One region of the Anaerobacillus sp. QJM3NY_17 genome, then DNA from elsewhere that is predicted to be linked to it. Evidence: predicted binding sites of a transcription regulator. Region 1 holds the regulator's gene; the other holds the start of a gene.
What was found. The regulator NrdR, encoded in region 1, represses ribonucleotide reductase genes. The targets are predictions, from matches to a motif close to AACACNATATATNGTGTT.
Positions count from the first base shown of each region.

Region 2: the regulator NrdR is predicted to act here: its motif matches at 3,807-3,824, upstream of AC0VYV_RS14170 (vitamin B12-dependent ribonucleotide reductase).

Region 1 covers NZ_CM149685.1:3,022,838-3,030,550, forward strand. The annotation lists gene dnaI (primosomal protein DnaI) at 1-574, opposite strand, end outside; gene AC0VYV_RS15845 (replication initiation and membrane attachment family protein) at 590-1,936, opposite strand; gene nrdR (transcriptional regulator NrdR) at 2,010-2,468, opposite strand; gene AC0VYV_RS15855 (cytosolic protein) at 2,542-2,931, opposite strand; gene speD (adenosylmethionine decarboxylase) at 3,084-3,473, opposite strand; gene AC0VYV_RS15865 (glyceraldehyde-3-phosphate dehydrogenase) at 3,980-5,008, opposite strand; gene coaE (dephospho-CoA kinase) at 5,180-5,773, opposite strand; gene ytaF (sporulation membrane protein YtaF) at 5,790-6,422, opposite strand; gene mutM (DNA-formamidopyrimidine glycosylase) at 6,488-7,318, opposite strand; gene polA (DNA polymerase I) at 7,339-7,713, opposite strand, start outside.
Region 2 covers NZ_CM149685.1:2,699,770-2,707,482, forward strand. The annotation lists gene AC0VYV_RS14160 (patatin-like phospholipase family protein) at 1-307, opposite strand, end outside; gene mntR (transcriptional regulator MntR) at 385-831, opposite strand; gene AC0VYV_RS14170 (vitamin B12-dependent ribonucleotide reductase) at 1,129-3,693, opposite strand; gene AC0VYV_RS14175 (lipoate--protein ligase family protein) at 4,098-4,928, opposite strand; gene AC0VYV_RS14180 (rhodanese-like domain-containing protein) at 5,227-5,598, shown strand; gene gcvPB (aminomethyl-transferring glycine dehydrogenase subunit GcvPB) at 5,764-7,221, opposite strand; gene gcvPA (aminomethyl-transferring glycine dehydrogenase subunit GcvPA) at 7,218-7,713, opposite strand, start outside.

The DNA.
Region 1 (7,713 bases):
AACGAACCCCTTTTTCTTTCGCCAGCTGGTTTGCAATAGCCCCGAGAATAAACGTTTTCCCTACCCCAAAACCTCCATGAATATAAAGCCCTTTAGTGGTTTCACCAGGAACGAAATCTTCTACATATTGAATCGCCGTCCCAATCGCTTCAATTCTAACAGGATCTTCATCATCCAAATCCGCGAAGGTAGCCTGAAGAATTTCTTTCGGAATATAGTAGCTTTGAATCATCTGATTACGCTTTTTGTTCTTATCATCTTCAATTCTTGTTGGACAACGGTTGTAGCGAATATCAATCACCGAACGATTAATAAATAGCTCAGGCTCGTACCCCTCCATCATATTAATGCAGTTCGAGAGACCAGGGCATCCTTCACATCGCTTTGCTTGTGTTGTATATTCATATAGTCTTGCAAGACTTCTATCAATTATTTTGTCATCGACCTCGTCATGCTCTTCAATAAATGCACGAATATCTTCATCGGCCATAATAGCCTTCTTCATCTCTTGGTACTGTTCCTGGAATTTCTTATTGCCTGGCATCTTGTTAAATGATTCCTGGATTGATTCCATTCTTGTTCACCCCGCTTATTTCTTATATTTACTTAGCATCTTTTTAAGCTGATCCTGTTTCTCAGATCGCTCCTCATGAGACATATCCGGTTCTTTTTGATCTGAAATCCATTCAGGCACTTTGTCTTTTCTAGCGGCAGGTTTCCCACGATTGGAAGAGCCTGTTTTTTTCTTGGCCGGTTGCTGAAGCTCTTTAATGGCAAGGTTCATTGCTTCTCTTACTGTCTTTACCCTTGCCCTTGCCCAGTGACTCGCAAACTTTTCTACATAATTCTTCGATAACTTCTTATCCTGCGTTTCTAGAATGAAATCAAGTAAGACATTCATAACACCAGGAGTCAGCTTTTGTTCATCCATTATTCGCTCCACAAGCTTCATATCTGCTTCAGAAGGTTTTCCCCCTTCAGCTGCCCGCTGAAGAATATCATATGGCGTCATCTGTTCATATCTCTGCGCCGCTTTCTCTTCTTCTGTCTCAGGTTCTTTCTTATGAAACTCTTGTAAAGAAACAGGTTGACTTCTATATTGGAGAGCAGGCACTTTGCCACGATTTTCAAGCGCGAACCAACTGCTTACTTCCTTTCGCAATAGATCATCAGAAAGTTCGTCATGGTGAATTGCAGCTTGTTCCACAATCCGGCCCATTTCATATGGTTCAATTTTATACACAAAAGCAAGTCGCTCAATCGTTTTCTTAACAGACTCTGTAAACATTTTCTCAGTGACAATCATATCAGAAATGTGCTGCTTCATCATATCGAAGTCGAATTGCGAAGAAGTAAAAACAAGGCCTTTATTTTCATCACGTTTCTCTATCGTTACTTCCTCTTCTACTTCGCTCATACCAGTCATTTCAGACGGGTGAAGAGAATCGTATACTTCATTAAATGATGCAGTCACGTCACTATACTCAGCTAGATCTGCCTTTTCCACTGTGAAGTGCTTTTTTAGATCATTGTATCGATTACGTCCTAATCGATTGAATAAATAAATATTCAGTACGCCATCATTGAAGAAGCGTTCCGGTGTGAGAGGAGCTTGCAATTCATAAGTAAAATGTCTAGGATCTCCACTGTCTTTTACATATGTTTTCAACAGGCCAATTCCTTCTAATTTACGTCTCTCTTCAAGTACTCTCTTCAAATCCCATCTCATCATAAGTAGCAAATTATGATGAGTCATTGTTGTAACAAAATGATTCTGCTGCTCATGAGCACTCCAGAGAGTCATATAAAGACTGTAGGCCGGAGCCCCGATTAAAGGTTGATATAACAATGTTAGTACTCTTCGATCATACTCGTGCAAAAGTCCGGATGCTTCAATCTGAAGCGTATCAACAGGAAGAAGTTCTTTCCAATGCATATGCTTCACCTTTGTATTCCTCATAATTTTTGAAACCGTACAAAAAAAGAGCTTACGCGAAGCTCCCCCTTTGTTATTCTGCTCTGTTAATTAATTCTTTTAATTCGCGGATAAAGACATTAATATCTTTAAATTGACGATAGACAGAAGCAAATCGAACATAAGCAACTTCATCAACCTTTGCCAGCTGATCCATAACAAGCTCTCCCACAACATCACTACTGATCTCGGAAGCTCCCTGATTACGAAGATCACGTTCGATTTCATTAACAATTGTTTCTAGAGTTTCAAGTGGAACAGGCCTTTTTTCACAGGCTTTAATTAAACCTCTAAGAATTTTATCCCTGCTAAACTCTTCTCTAGTTCCTTCTTTTTTCACTACTATAAGCGGTATTTCTTCAACTGTTTCAAATGTCGTAAATCGATACGTACACGATTCACACTCACGGCGCCTACGAATCGAACGGCCCTCGTGAACCGGCCGAGAATCAAGCACCCTTGTACCATTGTGATTGCAGTTGGGACAACGCATAAGATCATCTCCACTAAACGAACAAGATTTCTACTACTATTTTAGCATAAAATGTGTCAAGACACACCTACCCTTAAAACTGCTCAGAAATCCCTGTTCCGATTAACGTAAGTTTCTTTTTTAAATCATTATAAATGGTTGCAATGACTTTCTTACTGTATCCGAAATCAACTGGAAGTGGCGTCTCTGTTGAAACAGAGAAATCAACGGCAGTTCTATAAGCACGAACCGTGACAACTGTTACAACAATAAGGGCCTTTTTAGGACCTTTCACTTGAAAAACAAATTCTCCACGCTCCGGAGAATTCGTAACGATTTCACCTTTATAGTGTTGTTGAAGGACGGCTTTCGCTTCTGTAAAAGCCTGTTCCTTTGTCGCTTTAAAATAATGGGTTTTAAGAGCATCATTCGGATGTCTTTCCCCAGTTTCAGAACGGTTGCTAAAAAATTCTTTTATTCCCACCCCAGGTCCTCCTCTATTTTTTTTAAGAATAGCAATAAATGACTGATAAATCAATCACATTGAAAGGAATAGGACCGATAGGAAAAGCGAGATGTCTTCTTAGTGAATATAAAAAAAGAGTGCACTGAGCACCCTTTTCAATCATTGTATTATTATGAAGTAAACGCTGACTGTTCTTCTCTAACTTTAGGTTTGACCGGACCCATGCCTCGAGGAAGTTCAATGTTTTCTCGTGAATCTGCACCGAGAGCATCAGCAATATAGTTAGCCGCAACGTTCGGATCAAGATCTCCACAAGTATATACATCAATACTTGCATAACCATGTTCAGGAAAACTGTGAATCGTTAAGTGTGATTCAGAAATAATAACAACACCACTAACGCCTTGTGGAGCGAATTTATGAAATGCAACTTCACGAACCTCAGCACCGGACTTAAGAGCAGCTTCAACAAACGTTTCTTCAATAAATTTCATGTTGTTTAATTTTTCAATGTCACAGCCCCATAGTTCAGCAATGACGTGACGACCCATTGTATCCATAGCAAAATTCCCCCTTTAAATTTACTCATGCATTGATTAGCATGCGGTATCGAAAATCCACCACGGGGGAAAGTTAGTCCGATGAGGTCCTAACCCTTTAAGTAGTTTTCAATGCCAAATTGCTATAAAAGAAGTTCACGAAAAATAGTATAAGGCTTTTAAAATAGATTTGCAAGAATAAATTAAAGAACCTTTTTGTTAGTTCGTCGTTATTGAGCATTAAAGCTCATTATATTCTTATATGACTAATTTTATCCTATTAACTGTAGTATGATTCAATCATTCAAATATATTTGGTTTATCGTTAACTGCTCCTTTAACTAAGATGTGAATTTCGCGAGTACTATCATTACGTTATTTTACATACCGACTATATTAACGAGCCTTGTTGATTTTTGTAGTATTTACGCGCTGTGTCAACCCATTGATTCGAACAAAAATCGAGCTATCAATAACACAAGCTTATAAAAAAAGAAGCGGTGATATACCGCCTCTTCTCCCACTTTCTATACGATTGCTTTCAATCTCTCGGGTATTCTTTCTCCCACATACTTCGCCATATCAACAACTCGGCATGAGTAACCCCACTCATTATCGTACCAGGCAAGGACCTTTACTTTCTTATTCTCAACGACCATTGTAGAAAGTCCATCGACAATCGATGAATGATCATTTCCGTTGTAATCAATGGAAACGAGAGGTTCATCAGAGTAGCCAAGAATTCCTCGAAGCGGTCCCTCGGAAGCAGCCTTTAAAGCATCATTAACCTGATCAATTGTCACATCCTTCTCAAGATCTACTACAAGATCTACAAGTGAGACATTTGGTGTAGGTACACGAAGTGACATGCCGTTAAGTTTCCCCTCAAGGTGTGGTAAAACTTTAGAAATTGCTTTTGCCGCTCCTGTCGAAGTCGGTATGATTGACTGACCACAAGCGCGAGCTCTTCTCAAATCTTTATGGGGGTTGTCGATATTTTTTTGGTCATTCGTATACGCATGCACAGTTGTCATCATTCCCGAGACAACACCAAAGGATTTATCAAGCACCTGTACTACAGGAGCAAGACAGTTGGTTGTACAAGAAGCGTTTGAAAGAACGTGATGTTTTTCATTTTTGTATTCGCTTTCATTTATGCCCATCACAATTGTAAGATCTTCATTTTTACCAGGAGCTGTTATGATTACCTTGGTAGCACCCGCATCAATATGATAGGCTGCTTCTTCTCTTGTACGGAATTTACCAGTGGCTTCAATCACAATATCGATCCCCATATCCTTCCAAGGAAGACTTTTCGGATCACGGTTGTTTAAAACAACAACTTTTTTACCATTAATTTTTATCCCGTTTTCAACAGGGACTACTTCTCCATCAAATGTACCGTGAATGCTATCATATTTAATTAAATGGCTGAGCGTTTCCGGCGGATAGCTAGCGTTAATTGCCACAACTTCTAAACTATCTTCCATAATTGCCTTTCTAAATACCATACGCCCAATTCTTCCAAAGCCATTAATCGCTACTCTTGATTTCATCCAGCGTTCCTCCCGCCATATATGTGTTATACTTATTTCCCCTATCACAAAATTAGTATAACATATAATATGCAATTGAAAAGATTAATTTACACTATTTTTGTAAATCGTCATATATCTGAGCAATCGTCTAAATAAATACAAAAAAACACGCCAGAAAGGCGTATTTTTTTAAATGATTTTCCATTTAGTTAGAATGTTCCTAAGCTGCTTATCTGTTTCTTCACGTGTTCCCATATTATCAATCACTTCATCAGCAAGCTTTTTCTTCTGTTCGATAGGCAATTGAGAATGTATGCGATCAGTTGCCTCTTCTTCTGTACTACCGTCTCGCTCCACTAATCGTTTCAACTGGACGTCAGCATTAACATAGACAAGAAGTGTTTGATCTACCATATGAGTCAGTTTACTTTCAAATAACAGCGGAATATCGAATACCACGTGAGCGTTTCCTTGTTCTTTATAAGCTGCAGCTTCGTCAAGCATTCCTTTTCGAATAGCGGGATGAAGAACACGATTTAATTGCTTACGCTTGTCATCGTCCTTAAAGATAACAGAGCCAAGCTTCTTCCGATCAAGCCCACCATTATCATCCTTCATTTCCTCTCCAAACAAACGAAAAATCTCTTCTAGAGCTGGCTCACCAGGTTCAACCACTTTTCTTGCCATCACATCTGCATCAATTATTGGTATGTTATATCGGCGAATCATTTCTGCCACAGTACTTTTTCCACTAGCAATTCCACCGGTAAGTCCTATATCCATCGTATCTTCTCCTTTCCTACATTCTCATAAAGCCCAGAATGATGAGTAAACACCCTGGTAAAAAAGAAAGTTTATCCATCCATTTAATATTTGAAGTGAAGTTACCAAACTTAAGACCTAAAAGCAGGAATAACGAACTCATACATGCGATTAAAAGAGAAGTTTCAATTGGTGGAAACCCAACCATTGACGCACCAATCCCTGCTCCAAAGGCATCTAGCGACAATGCTGCACCGAGCATGATAGCTTCAATACCTGTAATCGTACCGGAGTCATCAAAATCGGCTGTTGTCGGCTTTCTTAATATACTGATGACCACTCCAAGCGAGCGAATTTCATAATGAAGAAGGATTCGCTCTGAAACAGTTTTTTCTGCTTCTTTATTGTTACGAAACATTTGATACAGCACCCAGCCACCAAGCGCAATAAGGATGCCGCCTCCAATACGCTGGGCTAATATATCTGATATCCATAATTGTAAAAGGGACCCAAACCCCATAGCGACCAACATGGAGACCGCCGAAAAGATTGAAATAATGAGAATTGACTTAAAAGGAATCCTCATTCTTCGCAAGCCATAAGTTAAGCCGACCCCAAATCCATCTACACTTACTGCAAGTGCTAAGAAACAAAGAGAAACCCAGTACATAGGCGAGCTCCTTCCATACTAAAATCTTAAATAGTATATGAAAGCAGCCCATCCAACGCTACGAATCACTCATTTATCTGACAGTCAGGACAAAATGTCGTACCGCGCCCACCGACTACGATTTTGGAAAGTTCTCCATTGCACCTCTTACACTCTTGACCTGCTCTACCATAGACAAATAAACTGTCCTGATAAGTTCCAACTTTTCCCTGACTATTTACATAGGAACGTATTGTACTTCCACCTTTGTTTACAGCATCTTTTAACGTATTCACAATCTCAGCATGAAGCTCTTCAATTTCGTTTTCTTTTAACGTTGAAGCCACTCGCTCAGGATGAATACCAGCTTTAAACAATGCCTCATCCACATAAATATTTCCTAATCCCACAACGATTGTTTGATCTAATAATACCGTTTTTACTTTCCTAGAAGTCTTTTTAAACCCCTGTTGTAAAACTTCTGGGGTAAACTGATCAGAAAATGGTTCATAACCTAGCTGAGCAAGCGGCAACTCATTTTCTTCTACTCCAATCGGAAACAAGTGCATCGTGCCAAATTTACGTACATCATGGTATCGAAGTTCTGTCCCATCATCAAAAGTGAAGAATACGTGAGTATGATGATCAAACTCTTCTTCTATAGATGTTAACTTATATTTCCCTTCCATTCGAAGATGCGAAACGATCACATCATCCTCGAGTATAAGCTTTAGAAACTTCCCTCTTCTTCTTACACCCTTAAATGTCTGTCCAATCACCTTCATTTTAAATGCTTCGACATCATCAGGTTTCTTGATGATTTTTGGCCATTTTACTAATACATTTGTAATTCGTTTCCCTACGATTAATTCTTCGAGCGTGCGTTTAACTGTTTCTACTTCTGGTAATTCAGGCATTATTCCCTCTCCTTTGATGCCTACTTCGCATCATACCAGGTGGAGCCATATTCATAATCAACTTTCAGCGGTACATCCAGTTTGATTGCAGATTCCATCACTTCAGGTACGATCCGTTTTAACGTTTCAATTTCTTCTTCTGGTGCCTCAAAAATTAATTCATCGTGTACTTGAAGTAGCATACGCGTTTTTAGATTTTCTTCTTTTAATCGCGTATCCATTTGAACCATCGCAAGCTTAATAATATCAGCAGCCGTTCCTTGAATCGGTGTGTTCATTGCCGTTCTTTCAGCAAACCCTCTTTGATTAAAGTTCCTTGAGTTAATTTCGGGCAGATATCTTCTTCGCTGGAGCATTGTTGATACATACCCCTCTTCTTTCGCCTTAACAACTAC
Region 2 (7,713 bases), 320 kb from region 1:
CCCCAACCCATAATTCTAGGTCCTTTCCAGAATAGAGTCCAAGATTCCAATACAACATCAACCACCGTATCAACGGGAATGTATAACCCGAGTTTTTTTCGAGTAGTGTCGTTAGATCCGTATCGAGCAAGATCTTTTCTAACTCATTTCCCTTATAACCTGAAATAATTAAAGATGCAATTATAGCTCCAGCACTCGTGCCCGCTGTACGTTTAAATTCGAGGCCTTTTTTCTCAACGGCTTGAAGTGCTCCCACTAGCGCTATCCCTTTAACTCCGCCACCTGAAAAGACGCCATCAATGTACACTCTCAAACCTCCTTCCCACCTTATTAAAGCCTAAGCTTTAACGGGGGAATTTAGTACAAAAAAAAGAAACAACCCGATTAAACTTCGGATTGTTCCTCGTGTGCTTCTTCATTTTTACGTTGCACTTCTCTAAGTTCATCCACTCGTACATTTGTCTCTTCAAAGTACTGGACAAGATCACCAATGCGATCGATAGCGTCCCAGCTTAGATGATGTTCAATACCCTCAACATCTTCATATATATTCTCTTCGTTAACCCCGATAACACCTAGAAATTGTTCAAGCAAAGCATGGCGATCAACGAGTCGCTTTCCTAGCTTTTTCCCTTTAGGAGTAAGCATAAAGCCGCGATATTTTTCGTATACGACATATTTACCTTTATCTAATTTTTGAATCATTTTGGTTACCGAGGAGGGATGTACCTCTAATGCTTCCGCGATATCTGATACGCGAGCATACCCTTTTCCGTCTATAAGTGCATAAATACGTTCAATATAATCTTCCATACTGGGAGTAGTGGCCATTGGATTCCCTCCATCTTTTATTCCATTTAAGCCAGTTAATAAAAGCATACACCATAGTATGGGCGGATACAAGGAAAGGTTCCATAAGCTTCTATTAACTGCATTAACTCAGTTCTAATACTCTTATGTAGAGCAGATATTATATCATATTTCATTTAATCGGTTTTGTAAATTAGTGGATAAAATACAAAGTCACTTGAACACCCCAACAGCACTTGCGAAAAATGTCCCTAATCTACGCACAAAAAGATGAAGGATAAACGTTTCCGTCTATCCTTCCCTTACATCAGTTAGCTATTAAAGTCCGCACTTCAGCTGTGCACCACAATTATCACAAGTATTGCAACCACCCATTTCCTTTACCTGACCCTTTCGACAAACAGGGCACGTATTACCTACTTCAGACCCGATTGTAACGTCTGTAGAGCGTAGATCTGTAATCGTGTCAACTAGTACTACTTGCTTCTTTTCTTGCATGCCATCTTCAAACTCAAGCTGTTCAAATGAATTTTCTTCTGCTTTAAGAGTTAGAACCTGAGAATCACGGCTACCATCTACATAAACGGTACCGCCTTTGGCTCCTCCATTATATAGACGCTCATAAACTGCTTCCACTTGTTTCACTGAATACCCTTTTGGAGCATTAACAGTTTTTGAAATCGAGCTATCAACCCAGCGTTGAATAACGCACTGAGTGTCAGCATGATCTTCTGGTGCGAGCTCCATTGCTGAAACGAACCATTCCGGAAGGTTTTCTGTATCAGCTTCTGGGTTTCTTTCAAAGTACTCTGCAAGAATATCTGCTTTTACTTCGATAAATTTACCAAGTCGTCCACTACGGTAATAAGAGAAAGAGAAGTAAGGCTCAAGACCGGTAGAAACCCCTACCATCGTGCCAGTGCTACCAGTAGGCGCAACTGTTAGAAGATGTGAATTACGTATACCATAGTCCATAATGCTGTCGCGTAGGTCATTTGGCATTTGTTGCATATAACCTGTGTTAACAAATGCTTCACGTAATCTATTTGTTTCCGCAACTGTTTCACCCTCAAGGAAAGGGAAGCTTCCCTTTTCTTTAGCAAGATCCACAGAAGCACGATAAGCTGTTGTAGCAATTGTTTCAAAAATCTGATCTGTTAAATTATTCCCTTCTTCTGATCCATATATTGTTTCACAGTATATAAGAAGGTCATGTAGCCCCATTACTCCTAGTCCTACTCGACGTTCGCCAAGAGCTTGCTTCTCATTCTCTTCTAAGAAGTAAGGTGTGGCATCAATAACGTTATCTTGCATGCGTACGCCAACTTCAACCGTTTCTCTCAGCTTATCGAAATCAACAGTCTTTGTCTCCTTATTAGCCATCTCAGCAAGGTTCACTGCTGCTAGGTTACATACAGAGTAAGGTGCTAATGGTTGCTCACCACATGGGTTAGTAGCGACAACTTTTTGACCGTAAGAAGTTGCGTTTGTTTTTTCATTTGCATTATCAATAAAGAAGATACCTGGCTCTGCAGAGTAAGTAGCACAAATATTAATTAAATCCCACAGCTCTTTTGCCTGAACCTTACGATAAGTTCTTACTGGAAAGCCTTGCTTCTCCCAGTCACGTACATCCCCTGATTCATGCCAGTTCTCATTATAAAGTGCCATTTGTTCTTTCGTATAGTTCTCTACATCCGGGAATCGAAGTTCATATTCAGAATCATTTTCAACCGCGTCCATAAAGTCTTTAGTTAAACAAATCGAGATGTTTGCACCAGTCAAGAAGTCAGGATTGTGGACAGAATACGTTCCACCCGTTGCAAGCTTATCCTGCGCATCCTGCATCACTTTTTCTTCAAAGCCACCTGTTCCGGGAATACTACGGTAGTTTAAGATACTTTGGTACATAGATCTTTCCGACTCTGAGAGCGGTGTGAATTTCAACTTATCTTCTGCAAGTTTCTTAATTTGTTCATCCTTTGTATTCTCCATAAGGAAACGAAGAATGCGTGGATTCTGCATTTTTGAAATGATAAATTCAATAATATCAGGATGCCAGTCAGCGAGCATAATCATTTGGGCCCCACGTCTTGAGCCACCTTGCTCCACTAGATGCGTCAGCTTTGCAATATCATCCAGCCATGAAACCGAACCTGATGATTTACCATTCACACCCCTAGCAAGCGTGTTTCTAGGACGAAGTGTAGATCCGTTCGTTCCTACTCCACCACCTCGACTCATAATCTCCATTACTTGTTTACGGTGTTCAGAAATACCTTCTCTTGAATCCTGTGGAAACGGCATAACGTAACAGTTAAAGTACGTCACTTCCGTATCAGCTCCAGCTCCGTAAAGCACACGTCCTGCAGGAACAAAGTTCATTGATGAAAGTTCTTTATAGAAACGATCTTCCCAATATGTCTTTTCCCCATCTGTTTTCTCTACATCAGCAAGACCACGTGCATTACGACGAGCAATTTGCTCATAATATACTTCCAAGGGCTTTTCTATGACATCCAACGAACGGACAATAATACCTGATTCTCTTTCTTCTTCTGTGTCTAAAACGCCAACGTAATCCTCATGAACAGCTACAGTTGCTTTCTTAGATTGAAGATCGAATTCTTCAATATACCCAAGACCTCTTGCTGGAAATTTTGGATCTTCTTTAATCGTTAAGACAACAAAATCACCTTTTTGTAATGTCTTTTTCTCTGTATCTTTAAATGCATAGCGGTCAAGCATCACAAGACGACTAACACCTTTGTGAGTTAGATGCATATCCTCTGTAATCGGATGAACCTGCGCAAACATTTCAATATCCTTATTCAACTGCTCAATGTTAATAGATCTTCTTTTTTCATTGGTTTGTATTGTCATATAAACCCCTCCGTTTCGACATTTATACACTTAAGAGCATCTCTAGATGTATGTAGCTATGATAAATCGTCTTGATTAATAGTAGCACATGTACACGAACCAGACAATCATTTTTAACCATATATAGTGTTCAGAATTCTTCAATCAATACTACATATAGTAAAAGAGCGAATACTTTAGCGATTTGTCAACTTTCAAATCCAGTGAAAATGAAAGGTTTTCCTCGATAAATAAAGGTTAGATTAGAAGAATAGAGAAAAAAGAGGAATTTTGTCTATTGCACATTTTTCCACACTCTGCCTTTTTAACATAGGAGACAAAAATTAATTAGTTAACAGACCATGATTAAGATTAGAACATTTGTTCTTGTTAAGTCAATAGGAAAAAGCACCCAACGAAGGTGCTTATTTGCTAAAATTCCATTCCTTGCTAGCGTATTTCTCCTCTGCTATTTGAACAACAAAGGACTCTTGTTCATCCGTTAGTTGATATGGAACCAATTCAATATCAAGCCCCTGTTGAAAACCATCATAAAAAGCTTTAACCGCTTCTGATATCGATACAGGAGTTTCACGGAGTGCATTAATAGCTACAGCCTTTTTTCTAAAACCTCGCTGCATCCGCTCACGTATCCGTTCATTTTTAAATTTGAAACAATCAAACAATTGGTCCTCATCAATGTCAAGAAGAATCGATCCATGCTGGAGAATGACACCTTTTTGACGGGTTTGAGCGCTCCCAGCGACTTTTCGCCCTTCTACAACAAGTTCATAATAGGATGGAGAGTCAAAACATACACCCGATCTTGGTGCACGTAGCTCTTCTTTCTCTGCATCCGTTTCAGGAACAGCGAAATAAGCATTCAATCCAAGTTTTCTGAAACCAATCAATAACCCTTCTGAAATAACCCGGTACGCTTCTGTTACGGTTGAGGGCATGTCTGGATAATCTTCAGAGACAATAACGCTATAAGTCACTTCCTGATCATGAAGGACAGCTCTTCCACCAGTAGGGCGTCTCACAAACCCTAGACCATTTTTTTCTACAGCATCCATATTAATATCACGTTCGATACGCTGGAAATAACCAATTGAAAGTGTTGGGGGATTCCACCCGTAAAATCGAATAACAGGGGGGATAGTCCCATCACTATGCCATTTCAATAATGCTTCATCAAGTGCCATGTTATAAGCTGGAGAACGTTCTCCCGAATCAATAAATGCCCATTGCTTCATTTTCGGAACTCCTTTATCACTGTCAGTTTTCTAACACCTTCCCTATTCTAGCAGAGGAGAAAATGGATGACCAATGAACACTCTCAATTATTTTAGCTATGTCTTGAACATTATTGGTTTTTCGATCTTTCGAGTATAGGCGAATCTCCTCTATCCCAACTAATTTAGAACAAATTTGATTTAATTACTGAATACTACCTATTCTTTTTATAGTTATTCCTTTTTTCTTTTGCGGAAAGCCGAAAAGACGTGTAAACTTAAAGTTGTCGATTTTACTTGAAAGGGTGTAACAAAGTTTATGGAATGGATTATCGCAATACTCGTCGCGATCATTGTGTATGTTGTCATTACTCGATACATGCAAAAGAGGAATTTGAAAACGTTAACGGAGGAAGAATTCCGTGCCGGCTATCGTAAAGCCCAACTGATTGATGTTCGTGAACCAAACGAATTTGATAATGGCCATATTCTAGGGGCAAGAAACATCCCTGTTAGTCAGCTAAAAATGCGAATTAAAGAAATCCGCAAAGATCAGCCAGTTTATATGTACGACTACAACGGAATTATTGTAGCTCGTGCTGCAAGCATTCTTAGAAAACATGGCATTAAAGATCTTTATCAATTAAAAGGCGGCTTCAAAAAATGGGGCGGCAAAGTAAAGAAAAAATAAAAAGCAGCTGCCTTTGCAGCTGCTTTTTTTGATTGCTATTCAGCAACTCAAAATGGCTTTGTTGATTTTGCATCATTGATTTATCCATGTTAAACGTATCTCTCATTTGAATGAGCCATAATCGAGTAGTGAACAATATAAATTAACAGGGCCTATCAATAAGCATTAGGCTTTTTGATAACGTAAAACAGGCTTTCTGGCAGCCGTGGTTTCATCAAGGCGACCAATAACTGTTGTATGTGGGGCTTCCTGAACAATTTCCGGATTTTCCTCTGCTTCTTTTGCAATTTGAAGCAGTACATCACAGAACTCATCAAGTGTTTCTTTTGATTCTGTCTCCGTAGGTTCAATCATCATACATTCCTCAACGTTAATTGGGAAATAGATCGTTGGCGGGTGGTAACCAAAGTCTAGCAGTCGCTTTGCCATATCAAGCGTTCTGACACCAAGTTTCTTTTGTTTTTTTCCTGAAATCACGAATTCATGCTTGCAGTGCTGTTCATAAGGTAACACAAAGGCATCTTGTAAGCGTCTCATCATATAGTTAGCATTTAATACCGCATTTTCCGATACTTGCTTTAAGCCTTCTGGCCCCATAGTACGAATATACGTATATGCTCGAACATTGATACCGAAGTTACCATAGTAAGGCTTTACACGACCAATGGACTGAGGACGGTCATACTCGAAACGATAGGCATTATTCTCCTTCACGAGTACCGGCTTAGGAAGATAAGGAATTAAATCAGATTTAACACCAACCGGTCCAGATCCAGGTCCACCACCACCATGAGGTCCAGTGAAAGTTTTGTGTAGATTTAAGTGCACAACATCAAAACCCATATCTCCAGGACGAGCAGCCCCCATAATAGCATTCATATTTGCACCATCGTAATATAGCTTTCCACCTGCGTTATGAATAATTGACGCCATCTCTGTAATCTGTTCTTCAAATAGTCCAAGTGTATTTGGATTTGTCAGCATCAGCGCAGCCGTATCTTCATCTACTACACGTTTTAAATCTTCAAGATCAACTAGACCTTTTTCATTTGATTTCACTGTCACTGCCTCAAAACCAGCAACTGTTGCAGAAGCAGGGTTTGTACCGTGAGCTGAATCTGGAACAATGACCTTTGTGCGATTGAAATCACCGTTCGCTTCATGATAAGCACGGATCATCATTAATCCTGTCCACTCTCCGTGAGCACCTGCTGCAGGTTGAAGCGTTACTTCATCCATACCTGTTACAGCCACGAGGTTTTCCTGAAGATTGTACATCATTTCTAGCGCACCTTGAACGCCCTCCTCTTCTTGAAGCGGATGTATGAAGGCAAAGCCAGGATACCTTGCTACATCTTCGTTAATTTTTGGATTGTACTTCATCGTACAAGACCCAAGTGGATAGAATCCAGAATCCACTCCATGGTTACGCTTAGACAAGGCTGTATAATGACGCATCAATTGTAATTCTGACACTTCTGGTAACTCTGGTTCTGTTTTACGATTAAACTCTTCTGGCAACCACTGATCTAAATCCATATCAGGAACATCAAGTTCAGGTAGACTATAAGAAATACGCCCCGGTTCACTTAGTTCAAATATTAATGCCTGATCTTTACTCATTGTGCTCCCCCCACTTCTTTTACGAATGCATCAATTTCTTCTTTCGTCCGATTCTCTGTAACAGCTATAAGCATGTGATCCTTCAGTTCTGGATAATCTCTTCCAAGATCATATCCACCAATAATCCCTTTTTCTAATAACATTCGATTAAGATCTTTAACCGAACCGTTTAATTTAATCACGAATTCATTGAAGTACACTCCATCAAAAACGGTTTCAACTCCCGCCTGTTTCAGCTGACTATTTGCATAATAAGCTTTCTTCATATTTTGCTCTGCCATATGTCGAACGCCTTCTTTACCAAGAGCACTCATAGCAACTGAAGAGGCAAGAGCATTCAACGCCTGATTGGAACAAATATTAGAAGTCGCTTTATCCCTTCGAATATGTTGCTCGCGTGCTTGTAAGGTTAGAACGAAACCGCGCTGTCCATTATCATCAGTTGTTTGCCCAATCAAACGACCTGGTACTTTTCGCATCAGTTTTTTTGTC